Regions from separate parts of the Geodermatophilus sp. SYSU D00698 genome, predicted to be linked through region 3. Evidence: riboswitches for the same ligand, from Rfam matches in the RefSeq annotation. Region 3 holds a riboswitch; each other region holds the start of a gene.

Region 1 (4,656 bases), on a different contig from region 3:
ACCTTCGGCATGTCCCGCCAGCGGCGGGCGTACTCGATGTGCGCCGGTGTGGCGCCGGGCTGCTGGTCGGCGGTCGGCCAGTGGGAGCTCATCGTCTCCCACAGTCTGCGCCCGTACAGCGCCAGGCCCGTGGCCGCCACCCGGTCGGACCACCACTGGAACAGCTCGTCGCTCGGCACGCTCCAGCCGAGGTCGTCGCCGGGCGCGGCGGTGTAGCCGTCCAGGCTCAGGTTCATGGCGAAGGTCAGTCTCCGCATCGCATGGCCTCCCGTGGGTCGGTGTTCGGCGTACGGACCGACACGGCACGGAGAACTGACCGGTCCGGCCACACCGAGGGCCGGCCGACCACCGCGCCGAGCGGATGCCGCGTACGAGGAGGGGCGACGACCGGCACAGCGCCCCGTGGGACGGGTCGCAGCCTCGTCGTCCGGCCGCTCGACGTCCATGCCGGGGGCGCAGGGGCCGCGTGACGCGGGCCGGATCATCCCGGAGCCGATCGTCGTCAGCACCCGCAGCCGGGAAGAGGGCGAGCCGACCTCGGCCGACGATCGCCGTGACCGACCGACGTCATGACGCCCGCGACGACGTCGAGCCCGCTGCTCCGGCCTCTTGCCGCCCGGCTCGGTCTCCACCCGGAGGTCGGCAGAGCCTCCGGCCCTTCCACGCCGGCCTGCTCACCCGGCACGGGGGGGGTCGGTGACGACCGTCCAGGCCCGGCTCGGGCACGCCGGCGCCGCCGGGACGCTCGTCGCCTGCAGCCGGCTCTGGCCCGGCTCCGGCGACCGGCCGAGGGCCGCCGTCGACCCCGTTCCCGGCCGAGTGGCGGACCCCGCGCGGACCGGCGCCGCGCCCTGACCGCAGACCCGCAGGTCAGGGCGGGCGACGGACGAGTCGGCCTGTACGCCGGGTTCTGTCCTCGGGCGCCTCGCGGCCTCCCGATGGGCGGTCATCCATCTAGGCCCGCCGTTGCCGGCGGGCTCGAGCGGTCCACCCGCAGGCTCGGGCGGGCAGCCCTCGAACGCCTGCGCAGGACGGTGTCCGGTCGCCCGGCCACCGTCCCTTCTCGACCTTGCTCCGGGTGGGGTTTACCGAGCCGCACCGGTCACCCGGTGCGCTGGTGGTCTCTTACACCACCGTTTCACCCTCACCAGCAGCGGACTGCTGGCGGTCTGTTCTCTGTGGCACTGTCCCGCGGGTCACCCCGGGTCGCCGTTAGCGACCACCCTGCCCTGTGGAGCCCGGACGTTCCTCGGCGACGGGGTCTCCCCCGCCGACGCGACCGCCCAGCCGACTCGTCCGTCGTGCCGACCAGTCTACGGACCCCCTCAGCGGAACTGTTCAGTCCGCGCTGCGGGCTCCGGCGGACGCTCCTACGGTGGCTCCGTCCGGCCGGTCGTCACGTCCTCCACCGGGGGAACCGAGCCGGGTGCCGCCGAGTCGCGGCCACTGCGGTGGCCGTGAGCCGGGGACCCACCGCACCACCGGGGTGAGTCCCACCTCCCGGACCCGGGAGGGGGTAGGGCGCAGTTCCCCGCCCGAACCCGTCAGCTGACCCGGTAGGCGGCCACAGGAGAACGGAGATCCACCAGGGGGTGCGCCGACGGCGCCTGCCCCGGCGTGCCCCGCACTCTGCGACGAGCGCCGCGACCCGCCCACCTCCGCCGGTCGCCGCGCCTCCACGGACCGGAAACGACCGGCCTCGCGTCGGCCTGCCCTCCAGCAGCCGCCCGCCGCCCGGCCGCGTCCCGGCCCGTCCCGCAGGTCCCCCCACGCGACGGGTGACCGCCGAGCCACGGACGGCGCCACGCGGAACCGACGTCAGGAGCTCTCCTCGTCATGCCCTCGAACAGCAAGCGCACGATCCGCCGGACCCTCACGGCCGGCGCCCTCGCCGTCGCCTTCGGCCTCAGCGGCCAGTCGGTGGCCCAGGCCGACTGGGACGGCCCCCGCCGGGACGGGTCGAACGGCTGGTCCCAGGACCGGGGAGGAGCCGCGGCGCCCGCGCCAGCGGCCCCCGCCGCCCCCGCGGCCGCACCCGCCGCCCCCGCGGCGGTGTCCACGAACCTCAGCGGCGCGCCCACCGCCTCCTCGACCTCCTACAGCGCCTGGGCGGCGCACGTCCGCCCCGTCGTCGCCGAGGTCGCGCAGCGGTGCGGGGTGTCCACCGTGCTCACCCGTCCCGGGCACTCCCCCACCCAGCAGCTCGCCGCGGACTTCATGGTCTACGCCGACTCCGCCAAGGGGAACGCCGTCGCCCAGTACGTCCTCGACAACGCCGCGCGCATGGGCGTCGACTACGTCATCTGGAAGCAGCGGATCTTCGTGATCGGGAGCTCCGGCTGGCGGGCGATGGAGGACCGCGGGTCCCCCACCGCCAACCACATGGACCACGTCCACGTGAGCTTCAACCCCTGACCGGCCCGGACGCGGCCCCGGGCGCACCCCGGGGCCGCGTCCGGCCTCAGCCGGCGTACAGCGCGAAGCCGGCCACCCGCCGGCCGTCGACGACCGGGGTCGCCGTGTCGACCTGTCGCCGGGCCTGCTCCTCGACCGGGTCGGCCGACAGCGCCTGCAGGTAGCGGCGGTGCTCGGCCAGCGAGGCCACCGCCCGGTCGACGACGTCGGTCACGTCGACGGTGTGCGTGACCCCCACCGGCGTGGAGACGGCGGTCCAGCGCACCCCGCGCCAGGGCTCCGGGTCGGCGAGCTCGGCGAAGATCCACTCGTTGGCCGCGTCGCCGACGGCGTCGACCACCGCCCGGCCCAGCACCCGGTGGTCGGCGCTGTTCCAGTAGCCGAGCGGGGCGCCCGGCGGCGTCCACGTGTCGCCGAAGTGCAGCGTGACCACGAGGTCGGGGCGGTGCCGCCGGATCGCCGCCGCGACCGCCCGCCGCAGGTCCAGCCCCTCGGTCAGCCGCCCGTCGGGGTGGCCGAGGAACTCGACCACCGACACGCCGACCACCGCGGCCGCGGCCCGCTGCTCGCGCTCGCGCAGCGGCCCGGCGGCCTCCGGCGGCAGCCCGGCGATGCCGGCCTCGCCGCTGGTGGCCATCACGTACCGGACGTCGCGCCCGGCCGCCGTCCACGCCGCGACGGCGGCCGCGCAGCCGTACTCCACGTCGTCGGGGTGGGCGGCGACGACCAGGGCGCGCTGCCAGTCCTCGGGGAACGCCTCCGTCATGCGGGCAGTCTGCCCGCGGCCGCTGACGCTCAGCGCCCCCGGGCCACCCGGAGCGCCGCGGCGGTCATCGGCACCTGCAGCAGCAGCCGGACCGCCGCCGCGGCCAGCACCACCGGGCGCCCGCGCGCCACGCGGAGGTGGTGCAGGTGGGCCGGCACGAACGACGCCAGGAGCGCGGCCGCGGCCCGTCCCCCGGCCCGGCGGCTCGCCGGCGCGGCCAGCAGCGCGGCGGTGCCGACCTCGGCGACCCCGCTGCCGAGCACCCAGGCGCGGGCGTCGCCGAGCTCGGGTGGCACCAGCCACTCGAACGTCCGCGGCCGCACCAGGTGCAGCACGCCGGAGCCGCCGAGGGCGGCGGCCAGCCAGGTCGCCGGGGCGGGGAGTCGCACCCATCGACCGTAGGCTGGCGCCCCGTGACGGCCGCGGACCTCCTGATCGCGGCCGCGGTGGCCCTGGGCGCGGGAGCGGTCAACTCGATCGCCGGCGGCGGGTCCCTGATCCTCTTCCCCACCCTCGTCGGGCTGGGCCTGGGCACCGTGGCGGCCAACGTCACCAACTCGGTGGCGCAGTGGCCGGGCTACCTCGGCGGGATGGCCGGGTTCCGCCGCGAGTACGCCGGTCAGCGCGACCGGCTGGTGCGGCTCGGTGCGGTCTCGGCGCTGGGCGGCGTCGCCGGCAGCGTGCTGCTGCTGACCACGCCGAGCGAGGCGTTCGACGTCGTCGTGCCCGTGCTCGTGCTGCTGGCCAGCCTGCTGCTCGCGGTGCAGCCGCTGCTCACCCGCCGGCTGCGCGACCGCGACGACGGCGCCGTCCGCGACCCGTGGTGGCTGTACCTCGCGCTGTTCCTCGCCACCGTCTACGGCGGCTACTTCGGCGGCGCGCTCGGCGTCATCCTCGTCGGGGTGCTCGGGACGGCACTGCACCGGCTGCCGCTGGCCAACGCGCTGAAGTCGGCGTTCTCCGCGGTGACGGCGACGGTCACGCTGGTCGTGTTCGGCGTCTTCGGGCCGGTGGCCTGGCAGGTGGTCGCCGTCGCGGCGCCGGCCAGCCTGGTCGGCGGGTTCCTCGGCGCACGGGTGGCCGGCCGCATCCCCGCGACGCCGCTGCGGGTGCTGATCGTGGTCTTCGGCGTCGCGGTGTCCGTCTACCTCTTCACGCGGATCTGAGCGTCACTCACCGCCGCGGCCGGGCTCGCCGATGGCGATCATCGCCTCGACGGCGCGGCGGGCGCGGGCGGCGGTCTCCGGGTCGACGTCGACGGCGCCCTCGCCGGTGCGCAGCGTGTGCAGCAGCTTGGCCGGGGTGATCATCTTCATGTAGCGGCAGGCCGCGCGGCTGTTCATCGGGATGAACGACGTCCCGCTGTTGAGCGCCCGCAGCTGGTGCAGGATGCCGACCTCGGTGGCGACGAGCACCTGGCCCGACGAGGTCCGCGCCGCGGCCTCGACCATGCCGCCGGTGGACAGGACGCGGGT
Region 2 (4,656 bases), on a different contig from region 3:
GTACTTGACGTACATGCCGGCCAGCAGGCCGAGCCAGGAGAGGGCCTCGGCGACGGCGACGACGCGGAAGGCCAGGGCGACGGTGCGGGGGTTCATCGGTGCGCGGTCCTCGGGTCGGGGGTGGTTCCGGAGGGTCAACGCGGCAGCGGGCGCCGGCGTCCCGGTCGCGGGGTGTGAGGTGCGTGGCAGGGTCGGGCCGTGCGGGGTCTGGCGCGGCGGGAGTTCTGCCTGGTCCTGCTGCGCCGGATGGCCGACCTGCGGCCGGACCTGGTGGCCGCGGCGCTGCCCCGGCTGGGCGCGACCCGAGCCGAGGCGCACGCGGCGCACACCCGATGGCAGGCGCTGCACCACGCCCGGCGGGCACCGCGCGGCCTGGCGCTGCGCACCGCCGTCCTCGGGCCGGCCGCGGAGGTGGAGGACCGCCGGTTCGGCGACCTGGCCCTCGAGGCCCGGCGCTGGCCGTTGCCGCTGTGGCCGCACCTGCGCTGGGAGGTGCTGTCGGCCCCCGGCGGCAGCGTGCTGCACGAGCACCTGGTGCGGGCGCCGGGCTCCCCGGTCCCGCCGGCGGCCGACGGGCGGCTGCGGGTGTGGGAGCACGTGGTGGCCGACGTGAGCGGCCTGCCCGGCGCGCAGGAGGTGGACCCGCGGGTCGTCACCCGCTGGGAGGTGCGGCTGCCGTCGGGCGCGACGGCGGCCTTCGTCTGGGGCCTGCTGCAGCAGGTGCGGGCGGGACGGAGTCCCGGCACCCGAGGAGGGGCTGCCGGGGCTCCGTCGGCTGACGCTGCGCGTCAGCCGACGCGGCGGGCGCCGGCGTAGCCGCCCATCGCGTCGATGCTGGCGACCTTGACGACGTCGCCCGACGTCGGCGCGTGCACCATCTGGCCGTTGCCGATGTAGATGCCCACGTGGCTCACCGGGCTGTAGAAGAAGACCAGGTCACCGGGCTGCAGGTTCGCGCGGGAGACCGCGGTGCCCATCGTCGACTGCATCCTGCTGGAGTGCGGGAGGCTGATCCCCGCGGCGCGGAAGGCGTACTGGGTGAGGCCGGAGCAGTCGAACGAGCTCGGGCCGGCGGCCGCCCACACGTAGGGCTTGCCGCGCTGGGCCATGGCGGTGGCGACGACGGTCCCGGCGACGCCGCTGGCCGGCGCGGCCGCCGCGGCCGGCTCCTCGGCGGAGGAGGACGCGGAGGACGACGCGGTGTCCTCGCGCTCCTCGTCGCGGCTGGCGCGGGAGTCCTCGGCGGCGTGCGCCGCGGCGGCGGCCTCGAGGGCGGCGCGCCGCTCCTCGGCGCTCAGCCGGGCGTAGTCGGCCTGGTAGGCGGCGATCTGCGCCTCGAGGTCGGCTTGCTGGGCGGCGACGGCGTCGTACTGGCGCTGCGCCTCGGCGGCGGCCTCGGCGGCGGCGGCCTGCGCGGCGGTGGCGGTCTCGGTGGCGGCCGCGGCCTGGCCGAGCAGCTCGCCCTGGTAACCGGCGACGCCCTGCAGCAGGGTGACGCGGTTGACGAACTCGTCGGCGTCCTCGCTGGTCATGAGCGCCTGCAGCGAGCCCATGCTGTCGCCGGTGTAGGCCGACCGGGCGATCCCGATCACCTGCTGCCGCGCGGTGTCCACGGCGGCCTGGGCGGCGGCCAGCTGCGCGGCGGCGGCGCCGGCGGCGGCCTGCTGGGCGGCGAGCGCCTCGCGGGCCTCGTTGAACTGCTCGGTGACGGCCTCGAGCTCGTGGCCCCGGGCGGCGACCAGCTGCGCGGCCTCGGCGGCCGACGTCGGCTCCTCCGCCCCGGCCGGCACCGGGACGGCCCCCAGCCCGAGACCGATGCCGAGGGCGCCGACGAGCGCGAGGGCGGCGCGGCGGCCGCGGCCGGTCGCGGGCGTGCCGGGGACGGACGTGCGCAGGGACGCCACGCGGCGGTCTCTCCTTCTCCCAGGCCGCCTACCGGGTTAGCTGACGGGTTCGGGCGTGGAGTCGCCCGGCGCGTGCGGACACGCGCTACACCCCAGGACTGCGATGGGTCCCCGGCCCGGTCTCCGCTGCGGGAGGACCGGCTCGACGGCGTCCACGGGGTGTCACCCGGACTGGTGACGGAGCGCCCCGTTGGACACACTCAGCGTAAGGTCCGTGACCGGCGTGTGACAATCACCCCGGTGTAATTACATCGGTCACGAACGGTCACCAGGCGACTCCGGGAGGTTCCCGACCCCCGCCGGTTTGCGCGGCCGTGGGGACGTGTACCGATTGCTGCATGTCCTCTTCCACGCGGATGCGCCTGGCCCGGCCGCTCGTCGTGCTCGCCCTGTTCGGCTCCCTGGTCGCCTGCGGCGACAACACCGACTTCTCCCGCGGCCCGACCAACTGCGACTCCGCCGGCGGCAACGCCAGCAACGAGAACGACGCCAGTTGCCAGGAGACCGGCCAGAACCCGGGCAACGACGCCCCCACCACCGACGACGCGAGCACCGACGACTGAGCGCCGTCCGGTCCCCGGCGGGCGCCGGGCCGCCGGGACTGGTGGCATGGGCGGGTGAGCCCGGCACGCAGGTGGACGGCGACCCGGTTGCGGGTCGAGACGCGCGCCCTGCTGGCCGGTGCCCGGCGCCTGCTGCGCGGCCGTGACCTCGCGCTGATCGGCGCGGGCCTGACCTTCTACGCCGGCATCGCGGTGGTGCCGCTGGTGCTGGTCTCCGTCCGGCTGACCGCGCTGGCCACCTCGGCCGGGGAGGTCCGCGCGCGCAGCGAGCGGCTGACCGAGCTGCTGCCGGAGTCACTGGGCGCGCCGGACGCGGTGGCCCGGCTGGTCGACGCCGGCGTCCGGCTGGACCTGCTGGGGTTCGCGCTGGCGCTGCTGCCGCTGTCGCTGTACGGCGAGGGGCTGCGGCGGGCGCTGATGCGGTTCAGCCAGCGGCGGGAGAACCTCACCGGCTGGCGCGGCCGGCTGCTCACCCTGCCCCTGGTCGTGGTGACGCCCCTGCTGCTGTACCCGCTGCTGCTGGCCGCCACGGCCATGGCCGACCTGGCCCGCGAGGACGGCGCCGGGCCCGTGATCGGGCGGTTCGCCGTCGGCTACTACTCGGTGCTGTTCGTGCTGACCGTGCCCATCCTCTGGGGCTACGGCGTGGTGGCCGGCGGCCGGCGCCGGTGGGGCGCGCTGGTCAGCGGCGCGCTGTTCACCGCCGCCTGCCTGTCCGGCTTCCTGCAGGGCTTCGTGCTGTTCCTGTCGCTCCCCCTGGACCTCGGCGCGCCCTTCGGCGGCCTGGTGGTCGTCGGGGCGGTGGTCGCCATCGGCCTGTGGCTGTTCCTGCTGCACCTGGTCCTGCTGGCCGGGTGGCTGCTCACCCAGTCCCTCGACGCGCGGCTGGGGCGGCGTCAGGCCGTCGGCCGCCAGGGGGAGCCGGGCGGCGGGGCCTCCGTGGCGGGCGCGGCGGGCGGGGGCGGCGGCGTGGCCGGTGCGGTCCGCGGCTCCGTGGCCGGTGGCGGCGGCTCCGGCGTCTGGGGCGGCTCCGGCGCCGGGGGCGGGGGCGGGGACGTCGGCGGGGTCGTGCCGGGCGGCGTCGTCCCGGGCGCGGGCGGCGGCCCGGTCGGGGGCGCGGGCGCCGGCTCCGTGGGGGGCGCGGGCTCGGGCGCCGGTTCCACGTAGTCGCTGCCGTTGCTCACCAGGATCGACACCAGCTGGCCGGGCACGGCGCGGCCGCCGCGCGGCGGGCTGGTGCCCAGGAGGGTGCCGGCCGGCTCGTCGCTGTCGACGCGCACCGTCCGCGCGGTGAACCCGGCGTCGGCGAGGGCCCGCTCGCAGGCCCGGACGCCGGAGCAGCCGGGCACCGGGCGGGTGTTGCCGTTCTGCACGGTCTCGTCCGCGGGCGGGAACTCGCCGCTGCCGCGCGCGGTGAGGATCGGCTCCATCGCGTCGTGCCAGATGGTGGCGCCCTTGCCGCCACCGAAGCCGCCGACGTCCTCGTTGCGCTTGGGGTTGAGGACCATGACGCTCGCGGTGATCTCGGGCGTGTAGCCCACGAACGCCACCGAGTAGTTGTCCTGCGAGGTACCGGTCTTGCCGGCGATCTGGTGGCCGCGGACGTAGGCGCGCGCCCCGGTCTGCCCCGGGTTCCCCGGCTCGACGTCCTTGCGCAGCATCTGGTTCATCGTGTTGGCCACGCCCGTTGGGATCGCCTCGGGCGTGCACCGGTCGCCGACCGCGAGCGGTTCGCCGTCGGCGCCGACCGCCGGTTCCCCGTTCCGGTCGAGGACGGCGGTCACCGGGACGACGTCGCACTGCGTGCCGCCGGCGGCGAACGTCGAGTAGGCGCTGGCCAGCGCCAGCGGGCTGGTCGCCTCGGCGCCGAAGGTGAACGACCCGCGGTTCTCGTCGATGATCTGCTGGGCCAGCCCCGGCGGGCTGAACTGGAACAGCCCCGCCGCCTCGGCCATGCGCACCGGCTCCTCGACGCTGCCCAGGGCGTCCTCGAGCGCGAGGAAGTAGGTGTTGGAGGACTGGTACAGCGCCGTCGTCAGGTCCAGCGTCGAGCGGTAGCCCGACCCGGCGTTGCGGACGCAGTACCGGCCGTCGGTGTCCCGGCCCTCGCACGGGCCGGGGTAGACCCGGGAGACGTAGGGGTCGGGTGCGGTGAGCGTGTAGTAGGACGAGTAGCCCCGGGCCAGGGC
Region 3 (4,656 bases):
GGGAGCCGAAGAACCACTGCCACGGCGCCGGCGGGCTCGGGTCGGAGACGTTGGTCTCGGCCAGCCGGCGCTGCATCTCGATGAACGCGGCGGCGTCCCGGGTGAGGTCGAGCGCGGCCAGGTCCGCCCGGGCCTCGACGTGCCGGGAGACCAGGTTCCGCACCGGCGTCGACACGAGGGACCCCACCGCGACGAGGAGCAGCACCAGCGGCACCACGCGCGGGTCGCCCGCCGAGTCCGCGCCGGCGCGGCGCAGCAACGGCGCCCAGGTCAGGAGCCAGCCGAGCAGGGCGACGGCGGCGGCCGCGCCGAGCGCCCCGATGAGCGTGCCGGTCAGGACGTCGTCGGTGGCCACGTGCCCGAGCTCGTGGGCGACGATCGACTCGATCTCGTCCGGGGGGACGTCGGCCAGCAGCGTGTCGTAGAGCACCACCCGGCGGGTCGAGCCGAACCCGGACACGTAGGCGTTGAGCGACGTCGTCCGCCGGGACGCGTCGGCGACCAGGACGTCCTCGACCGGGGAGCCGCTCTCCTCGGCCAGCCGGAGCAGGTCGGTGCGCAGCTCGCCGGCCGGCAACGGCGTGAAGCTGTTGAACGCGGGCTCGATGACCACCGGGTGGAGGAAGGAGCCGACGACGACCAGCGCGGCCGCGCCGCAGGCCGCCCACGCCCACCAGGCGCGGGGGGCGCGGCGGGCCAGCGCGACGAGCACCAGCAGGCCCAGGGCGGTGAGCCCGGCGTCGATGGCGGTGGAGACCGCGACGTCGCGCAGCCACAGCGGCCAGGAGCGCGTGGACAGCCCGTAGCGGTGCCGCACGACCTCGCCGTAGGCGGAGATCGGCAGCGTCGCCAGCCGGCCGACGACGACCAGCGTGACCGTGCCGAGCAGCACGGTGAGCGGCCAGCGGCGGCCTCCCGCCCGGCCGACCGCGGTGACCAGGCGGCTGCCCAGGCGGGTGAGGCCGAGCAGCGCCGAGACCGCGAGCCCGAGCACCAGGTTGGTCAGCGACGCGGGACGGATGTCGGCGGCGAGGGCCTCGGCGCGGCGGACGACCTCGGCGGGCAGCCCGGCGTCGTCGGTGACCGGGGAGGCGCCGCCGGGCGGGGTGGGCAGCGGCGTCCAGGGCGTCCGGAGCGCGATGACGAGGACGAGCGCCGCGCCGAGCACGAGCGCGACCAGCAGCGCGGCCCGGCGGGAGCCGGTGCGGTCGGGCCGGGTGGCCTCGGGGCCGGGGCGGGTGCTCGTCCCGCCCGCCCTGCCCACCCGGCCGATCCTAGGCGCGCGCCGGTGCCGCACCGTGCGCTCCCCCGGCGGACGCCGAGGGCCGGCGACCCGTCCGGGTCACCGGCCCTCGGCCGCGCGACGTGCTGGAACGGCCTCCCTGCAGGGCCCGCCGCGAGCTCGCGAGCGGTGGGGGCAGGGAGGTCCTCCGTCAGGCGATGCGGCGCATGGCGGTGATGCCGCCCATCGAGTCGACCGACACGACCTTCACCGGCTGCCCCGACGTGGAGGCGTGCACCATCTGGCCGTTGCCGATGTACATCGAGACGTGGCTGACCGGGCTGTAGTAGAAGATCAGGTCACCCGGCTGCAGGTCCGCCCGCGAGACGGCGGTGCCCATGCGCGACTGCATGCTGCTGGAGTGCGGGAGGCTGATGCCGGCCGCGGCGTAGGCGTACTGGGTCAGGCCCGAGCAGTCGAAGGCGTTCGGCCCGCCGGCGCCCCACACGTAGGGGTCGCCCACCTGGGCCAGCGCCGTCTGCACCGCGGTCTGCGCGGCACCGCTGCCGCCGCTGCCCGCCGACGGCGCCGGGGCCGCAGCGGGGGCCGCGGCCTGCGTGCCCGCGGTGGTCGGCGCGCTCTCCTCACCCGCGCCGCCGGGCCCGGCCTGCGCGCCCGCGGCCAGGCCGGCCTCCTGCGCGGCGAGCGCGGCTTGCCGCTGCGCCTCGGTGAGCGCCGCGAACTGCGCCTGGTAGTCCGCGATGTCGCCCTGGAGTTGCGCCTCCTGGGCGCTCAGGTCGTCGAGGGTGCGCTGCGCCCCGGTCTCGGCGGCCTCGGCGTCGGCCTGCGCCTGCCGGGCGGCGGCGGCCGCCTCGTTCACCTGGTCGAGGACCGAGGTGGTGTGGTCGGCGATCTGGCCGAGGGTGGCCAGCGAGGCGACGAAGTCCTCGGCCGAGTCGCTGGTCATCAGCAGGTCGAGCCCGGCGAAGCCGTCGCCGTTGCCGGCGGTGTAGGCGCTGCGGGCCACCTCGCGGATCCGGCCGTCGAGGTCCTGCAGCCGGTCCTGCGCCTCGGCGGCGGCCCGGTCGGCCTCGTCGGCGGCGGCCTGCTGCTGGGCGAGTACCTCGCGGGCCTCGTTGACCTGCTCGGTGACGACCTCGAGCCGGTGACCGGCCTCGGCGGCGAGCTGGGCGGCCTGCTCCGGGGTGCCGGCCCGCTCGGGGTCGGCGGCCGCGGTGCCGGACAGCAGGGTGAGGGTCAGCGCGGCGGTGGTGCCGACCAGGGTGACCCGGCCGAGGCGGCGGGCCCGCGACGGGCGGTGCGGGCCGGCGATCCGGGTGGTGGGTGTGGACTTCTCGCGTGCATGCCCCAGGGCAGGGCGGGGGGTCGCCACGGGCGGCGGCTCTCCGTTTCTTCCTCAGCAACCGCCTACCGAGTTAGCTGACGGGTTCGGGCTGGGAAGACGTGCCCTATCTCCGCGCCCCGGTCGGGACCGGCGCGCGAGAACTCACCCCAGTGCTGCGGTGGGTCCCCGGCTCACCTCGCGCACCTCCGGGAGGGCGTCCGGTGACTCGGCGGTGTCGGCCGAGGTCACCCTGCGTCGGGTGACGACCACCCGGCCGGACGGCGCCACAGTACGGACGTGATGCAGTTGTGACAAACGGGAGGTGCGGGAACTGTGAGAACACACACGGTCAGCAGCCGCGCCACTCCGGTGCGTACCCGATCGGGTGTCCGCGCCGGTCAGCCCGTGCGCCGGCGCCCGTCCCGCGACGGCCGGTGCCGCAGGGGTGGCACCAGGCCGCCCTCGGCCAGCGCCCGCACGGCCCGCCGCTCGACGTCGTCGAGCTCCACGACCACGCCCGGGCGCGGCAGTGCGCCGTCCGCCGTCCGGGCCGCCGGGACGGGTGGCACCGGCAGCAGCACGGGGCCGGTGTCCCGCTCCGCGGGCGGGGCGCCCAGCAGGGCGGTGACGACGCAGTCGGCGCAGCCGGCGCCGCGCGCGGTGCACGAGTCGCAGTCGATGAGCATGGCCGTGTCCCTCCGGTTCTCCGGCCGCGCCGCCCGGTGCCGGGCCGCGGTCGGGACGGGTCTCCCTGTCGGTTGACCAGCACGCTAGGGACGGCCACCGACAGTCCCGGCTCAGCCGCCCGCGTACTCCCAGTGCCAGGGCTCCTCGCGGCCGTTGCCCGGGTCGGCCCAGGTCGGGTGCAGCCACCCGAACCGGCCGGCGTTGGCGACCATCCACGCGTACTGCGGTGTGCCGAAGCCGTCGATGCCGCCGCACAGGTCGACCGCCAGCCCCCAGCCGTGGTTGCTGGTGCCCGGGACCGCGGCCAGCGCCGGCTTCTCCCCGTACAGGCGGACCTGGCCGGCGTAGGTGCGGTAGGAGTCGGTGATGCAGATCGGCTGCCCGAACGCCGACGCGAACGCCGCGCTCATCGCCCGCCAGGCCGCCGCGGCGTCGCAGCGCAGCGAGTGGCCGCCCACCCCGATCGGGCACAGCGCGCTCGGCGGGATGAGGCCGTTGGGGTAGCCGCCCCAGGCCCGGGCGCCGTCGAAGCTCGGCGGGTAGACGGTGTTGCCGCACTCGACCCGCAGGGCTCCGCCGACCGGACCGGGGGCGGGCACCTCCGGCCGCGGGCCGAGGCTCGGCCGCCCGACGTGGACCACCTGGTCGGCCGGCAGCCGGCGGACGACGACGGCGCCGGCCCGGGCGTCGGCGGCGAGCACGGTCTGCGCGTCCAGCGCGATGCCGACGTGCCCCAGGCCCGCCTCGGGGGTCCCGAGGAAGACCAGGTCGCCGGGCAGGACGTCGGCCGGGTCGACGGGCGTGCTGACCGCGAACAGGCCGGCCTGGTCGGCGGGCAGGTCGATGCCCGCGTCCCGGTAGACGGTGGAGACCAGCGAACCGCAGTCCCAGGAGTCCGGGCCGGCCGTCCCCGGCGCGTAGGGCCGGCCGAGGGCGTCCATGGCCGCGGTCACCGCGGCCAGCGTCTCGGCGGGCAGCACGAGCAGCGACACCGGCCGGCGCGGCAGCTGCGCGGCGCCGCGCTGGGCGCCGCCGGCGGCCGCGCCGATCGGGGTGAGCCCCGCGGGCAGGCCCCGGACCGGGTCGAGCAGCTCGGCCGCCGGCGGCGCGGTCACCCCGGCCTCGCGCAGCTGGCCGAGGTAGGCCCGCCAGTTGGCCGCCGTCTGGGTGTTGACGTCCACCTGCTGGCGCTGCAGGTCCGACAGCTGCCGGTCGACGTCGCCGAGAGCGACGTCGAGCTCCGCGGTGACCGCGTCGGCGGAGGCCTCCAGCTCGGCCACCTCCGCGGCCAGCCGGTCGGCCTGCTGCCGCGCCTCGGCGAGGACGGCGTCGGCGGAGGCCTGCCGGTCGACCGCGGTCCGCCGCTGCTGCTCGGCGGCACCGACCACCTCGGTGGTGTGCG
Region 4 (4,656 bases), on a different contig from region 3:
CGATGGCGCGGTTGCCGATCTGGTCGTGGTCCTGCAGGTAGCCGAGGAACTTCCAGCCCGGCAGCCGCGCGGTGTCCACCGGCCGGCCGTGCGAGCGGCGGCGGAAGCTGGACCACGTGCCGTCGTGGAAGAAGGCGCCGGTGAGGGTCTTGGCCAGCCCGGCGAGCCCGGCCTCGGCGAAGTCGCCGTAGTAGCCCTGCCCCTCCCCGGTGAGCGTCGCGTGCAGCGCGTGGTGGAAGTCGTCGCTCCACTGGGCGTGGATGCCGGTGCCGCCGGCCACCCGGGGGGTGACCACCCGGGGGTCGTTCAGGTCGCTCTCGGCGATGAGCGTCAGCGGCCGGCCGACGGCGACCGAGAGCCGGTCGACCTCCTGCGCCATCTCCTCGAGCACGTGTGTGGCGCGCTCGTCGACCAGCGCGTGGACGGCGTCCAGCCGCAGCCCGTCGACGTGCATGTCGCGCAGCCACATCAGGGCGTTGTCGAGGATGTAGCGGCGGACCTCGTCGGAGTCCGGCCCGGACAGGTTGACCGACTCGCCCCAGGTGTTCGCGCCGCCCTCCGAGAAGATCGGCATGAACAGGGGCAGGTAGTTCCCCGACGGGCCCAGGTGGTTGTAGACGACGTCCTGGATGACGCCGATCCCGCGCTGGTGGCAGGCGTCGACGAACCGCTGGTAGGCCGCGGGGCCGCCGTAGCTCTCCTGCACCGTGTACCAGAGGACGCCGTCGTAGCCCCAGTTGTGCGTGCCGTCGAAGCCGTTGACCGGCAGCAGCTCGACGAAGTCGACGCCGAGGTCGGCGAGGTGGCCCAGCCGGTCGATGGCCGAGTCGAGGGTGCCCTCGGGCGTGAACGTGCCGACGTGCAGCTCGTAGACGACGCCGCCGGCGAGCGGGCGCCCGGTCCAGGCGGTGTCGCCCCACGCGTACGCCGACGGGTCGAACCGGCGGGACAGGCCGTGCACGCCGTCGGGCTGGCGGCGCGAGCGCGGGTCGGGGCGGGGCGTGTCGTCGTCGCCGAGCAGGTAGCCGTAGTCGGACTCCGGGCCGGCCTCGACCTCGGCCCGCCACCAGCCGTCGTCGTCGCGGCTCATGTCGTGCACCGTGCCGTCGACCTGCAGGCGCACACGCTCGGGCACGGGCGCCCAGACGGCGAACTCGACGGGTGCGGACATGCGGGGGCCTCCCAGCGGTAGTGCGGCTGACCGGTCCCTCTTGCCCGCTGCGGGCGCGGTCAACCGCGAGCGGCAGCCGGGGGAGCGGGTCCCCCGGCTGCCGCCCCGGGTCACGGCAGCTGCAGGACCTGCCCGACGTGGATGACGTCCGGGTCGCTGACGGTGCCGCTGTTGGCCGACCAGAGGGCCTTCCAGCCGCCCTCGACGCCCTGGTCCCGGGCGATCGTGCCCAGCGTGTCGCCGGACCGGACGGTGTACGAGCCGCCGGAGGCCCCGGCGGCGGACTCCCCGGCCCGGGCGGCCGTGTCCGGCTCGGCCGGCGCGGGCGCGGCGGCGGGCTCGGCGGCCGGCGAGCCCGCCGCCGGGGCGCCCGGGTCCAGGCCCTTGCCGCAGGTGGGCCAGGCGCCCGGGCCCTGGACGTCGAGGGTGCGCTCTGCGACGGCGATCTGCTGCGCCTTGGTGGCCAGGTCGGCGCGCGCGGCGTACTCGGTGCCGCCGAAGGCCGCCCAGGTGGACTGGCTGAACTGCAGGCCGCCGTAGTAGCCGTTGCCGGTGTTGATGCTCCAGTTGCCGCTGGACTCGCACTGGGCGACGGCGTCCCAGTCGTTGGGAGCGGCGGCCGAGGCCGGGCCGGCGGTGACGCCGATCGCGGCCGCGGCCACGCCGGTCGTCACGAGGGCACGGCGGAGCAGGGACGTGGACGTGCGCATGGGGGATCTCCGATCCGCCGCCTGCGAGGTGAGCTGTCGGGTTCGGAGCGATCGGTGCCCCGGCCGCACGGCGTGCGGCTTCACCCCGAGGCGCTGCGTCCGGTCCCCCCGTGACCGCGGTGCAGGCGCCGAAGTGGGTCCCCCACCCCCGTCCTGGCTGTGCTCGAGGAACGGAGCCCGGCGGACGGGGTTCGGCGGACCGGCTCCGGCACGCGGCAGTCGGTTGGCCCGCGTGCGGTCGCAAAGGTAACGGGAGCATCACGAGACGGCACACCGGCACCACCCGTCACGGCGTGTCGCCCGGCCCGTGCCGGGCGGCGCGCACGAGATCGCCGGCAGGGGCCGCAGGTCACGGCGGCGCCGGCAGGCGCCGCCGTGACCTCCGTCTCAGTCCCGGACGAGCAGGGCCACCGGCAGCCGGGCCAGCAGCTCGCCGACGGGCGCTCCGCCGGCGTCGGAGACGACCCGCGTGCCGGTGAGCACGTCGCGCCACGCGCCGGTCGGCAGCGTCAGCGCGGTGTCGCCCCAACCGGTGGCGGCCAGCGCCACCGGCAGCCGGGTCGCCACGGTCACCGCGCCGCCCTGCTCCCCGGACCCACGGTCGAAGGCGACGACGTGCTGCGCGGCGGACCCGGTGGCCGCCACGGGGGTGTAGCCGGTGAACAGCTCCGGGGAGTCCCGCCGCAGCCGCAGCGCCCGCGAGACGACGAGCAGCTTGGCCGCGCCGGTGTCGTCGACCTCCGGCACCTCCCCGCCGTCGAGCCGGGCCAGCAGCGCGCGCCGCTCGTCGTAGTCGACCGGGCGGCGGTTGTCGGGGTCGACGAGCGAGTGGTCCCACAGCTCGGTGCCCTGGTAGACGTCCGGGACGCCGGGCATCGTCAGCTGCAGCAGCTTCTGCGCCAGCCCGTTGGACCGGCCGGCCGGGCCGATCCGCGCGACGAAGGCCTCGATCTCGCGGTTCGTGGCCTCGTCGTCGTAGGCGGCGTCGACCATCGCGTGCAGCTGCGCCTCGAACGCCTCGTCGACGTCGGTCCACGTCGTCGACTGCCCGGCCTCGCGGGCGGCCTTCTCGGCGTAGGCGTGCGCCCGCTCGCGGGACAGCGGCCACGCGCCGACCAGGTTCTGCCACACCAGGTGCGCCAGCGGCCGGTCGGGCAGCGGGTGGCGGGACAGCCAGCCGCGGACCAGGTCCGCCCACTCCGTCGGCACCTCGGCGAGGACGGCCAGGCGCGCCCGGGTGTCCTCGCTGCGCTTGGTGTCGTGCGTGGTGAGCGTCGTCATCGACTCCGGCTTGCGCTCCAGCCGCCGCGCCTGCGCCTCGTGGAACTCCTCCGGGGTGCTGCCGAAGCGCGCCGGGTCGCCGCCGACCTCGTTGAGCACCACGAACCGCGCCCACCGGTAGTAGGCGCTGTCCTCGACGCCCTTGGCCATCACCGGGCCGCTGGTCTGCTCGAACCGGGTGGCCGCCTCGGTGCCGGCCTGCGCCAGGACCGGGTGCAGCGCGTCGACCGCGGCGACCAGGTCGGGACGGCGGTCGCGGACGTCGCCCACGGCGGCGTCGAGGTGCTCGCGGCCGTCGGGCAGGTAGGTGCGGTAGACGGAGAAGGAGGCCAACAGCTCGGCCAGCGCCTCCTTCTCCGTCTCCACGTCGACGCCCGGCAGCTCGCCGATCACGCGCACCAGCCGGGCGACCTCCGAGCCGAGGATCCCGTCGGTCACCTCGCGCTTGCAGTCGTGCACCAGCTGCCCGTAGTCGACCGCCCGGCCGGACAGCTCGGTGTCCAGCGCGGTCAGCGCCGCCTCGCCGGCCGGGTCGACCAGGACGTCGTCGACCTCGGCCAGCGCGTCGTAGCCGGTGGTGCCGGCCGCCCGCCAGCTCTCCGGCAGGTCCTCGCCGGGCTCGAGGATCTTCTCGACCACCGTCCACCGGCCGCCCGACGCCTCGGCCAGCCGGTCCAGGTAGCCCTTGGGGTCGGCCAGGCCGTCGGGGTGGTCGATGCGCAGCCCGTCGACGGCGCCGTCGGCCACCAGCCGCAGCACCAGCTCGTGGGTGGCCCGGAAGACCTCCGGGTCCTCCACGCGCAGCCCGGCGAGGGTGTTGATCGCGAAGAAGCGCCGGTAGTTGAGGTCGGCGTCCGCGCGCCGCCAGTCGACCAGCTCGTAGTGCTGCCGGTCGTGCACCTCCTGCGGGGTGCCCTCGCCGGTGCCGGGCGCGATCGGGAAGCGGTTGTCGTAGTAGCGGAGCTCGCCGTCGACGACCTCGAGCTTCTCGACGTCGTCGGCCGACCCCAGCACCGGGATGCGGATGCGCCCGCCGCCGAAGTCCCAGTCGACGTCGAACGCCGACGCGTGCGCGCTGTCGCGCCCGTGCTGCAGCACGTCCCACCACCACGGCGCCTCGGCCGGGTCGGCCACGCCCATGTGGTTGGGCACCAGGTCGAGCACCAGGCCCAGCCCGTGCTCGTGCAGCGCGGCGACGAACCGGTCGAAGCCCTCCTGCCCGCCCCGCGGCTCGTCGACGTGCGCGTGGTCGACGGTGTCGTAGCCGTGCGTGCTGCCCGCGGCCGAGCGCAGCAGCGGGGAGGAGTAGGCGTGCGTGACACCGAGGTCGGCGAGGTAGCCGGCCACGGCCGCGGCGTCGTCGAGGGTGAACTCGGCGGTCACCTGCAGCCGGTAGGTCGCCGCGGGGGTGGCCCGCCGGCGCTCGAGGTCGTCGTCGGCCTGGCTCACGGGGCCGCCTGCAGCACGACGGTGGCGCGGGCGGCCACGGTGACC

The links. Region 3 has a riboswitch for cyclic di-AMP ahead of ACI8AB_RS12035 (C40 family peptidase). Riboswitches for the same ligand answer to the same signal wherever they lie in the genome.
Region 1: another riboswitch for cyclic di-AMP. It lies ahead of ACI8AB_RS15375 (hypothetical protein); the one in region 3 lies ahead of ACI8AB_RS12035 (C40 family peptidase).
Region 2: another riboswitch for cyclic di-AMP. It lies ahead of ACI8AB_RS10520 (C40 family peptidase); the one in region 3 lies ahead of ACI8AB_RS12035 (C40 family peptidase).
Region 4: another riboswitch for cyclic di-AMP. It lies ahead of ACI8AB_RS21125 (transglycosylase family protein); the one in region 3 lies ahead of ACI8AB_RS12035 (C40 family peptidase).

What each region holds. Positions count from the first base shown of each region.
Region 1 covers NZ_JBJGZD010000016.1:54,759-59,414, forward strand. Annotated here, with positions in the region: gene ACI8AB_RS15365 (dihydrofolate reductase family protein) at 1-257, opposite strand, end outside; RNA gene rnpB (RNase P RNA component class A) at 884-1,295, opposite strand; cyclic di-AMP (ydaO/yuaA leader) riboswitch at 1,421-1,578, shown strand; gene ACI8AB_RS15375 (hypothetical protein) at 1,837-2,415, shown strand; gene ACI8AB_RS15380 (PIG-L deacetylase family protein) at 2,462-3,181, opposite strand; gene ACI8AB_RS15385 (DoxX family protein) at 3,211-3,570, opposite strand; gene ACI8AB_RS15390 (sulfite exporter TauE/SafE family protein) at 3,595-4,347, shown strand; gene nadA (quinolinate synthase NadA) at 4,351-4,656, opposite strand, start outside.
Region 2 covers NZ_JBJGZD010000009.1:54,043-58,698, reverse strand. Annotated here, with positions in the region: gene ACI8AB_RS10530 (DUF3817 domain-containing protein) at 1-96, opposite strand, end outside; gene ACI8AB_RS10525 (hypothetical protein) at 199-816, shown strand; gene ACI8AB_RS10520 (C40 family peptidase) at 789-1,904, opposite strand; cyclic di-AMP (ydaO/yuaA leader) riboswitch at 1,916-2,048, opposite strand; gene ACI8AB_RS10515 (hypothetical protein) at 2,243-2,467, shown strand; partial or broken gene ACI8AB_RS10510 (YhjD/YihY/BrkB family envelope integrity protein) at 2,522-3,337, shown strand; gene ACI8AB_RS10505 (transglycosylase domain-containing protein) at 3,364-4,656, opposite strand, start outside.
Region 3 covers NZ_JBJGZD010000011.1:55,164-59,819, reverse strand. Annotated here, with positions in the region: gene ACI8AB_RS12040 (M48 family metalloprotease) at 1-1,264, opposite strand, end outside; gene ACI8AB_RS12035 (C40 family peptidase) at 1,434-2,615, opposite strand; cyclic di-AMP (ydaO/yuaA leader) riboswitch at 2,632-2,809, opposite strand; gene ACI8AB_RS12030 (hypothetical protein) at 2,966-3,253, opposite strand; gene ACI8AB_RS12025 (D-alanyl-D-alanine carboxypeptidase family protein) at 3,365-4,656, opposite strand, start outside.
Region 4 covers NZ_JBJGZD010000032.1:22,825-27,480, forward strand. Annotated here, with positions in the region: gene treZ (malto-oligosyltrehalose trehalohydrolase) at 1-1,171, opposite strand, end outside; gene ACI8AB_RS21125 (transglycosylase family protein) at 1,282-1,881, opposite strand; cyclic di-AMP (ydaO/yuaA leader) riboswitch at 1,885-2,019, opposite strand; gene treY (malto-oligosyltrehalose synthase) at 2,269-4,611, opposite strand; gene glgX (glycogen debranching protein GlgX) at 4,608-4,656, opposite strand, start outside.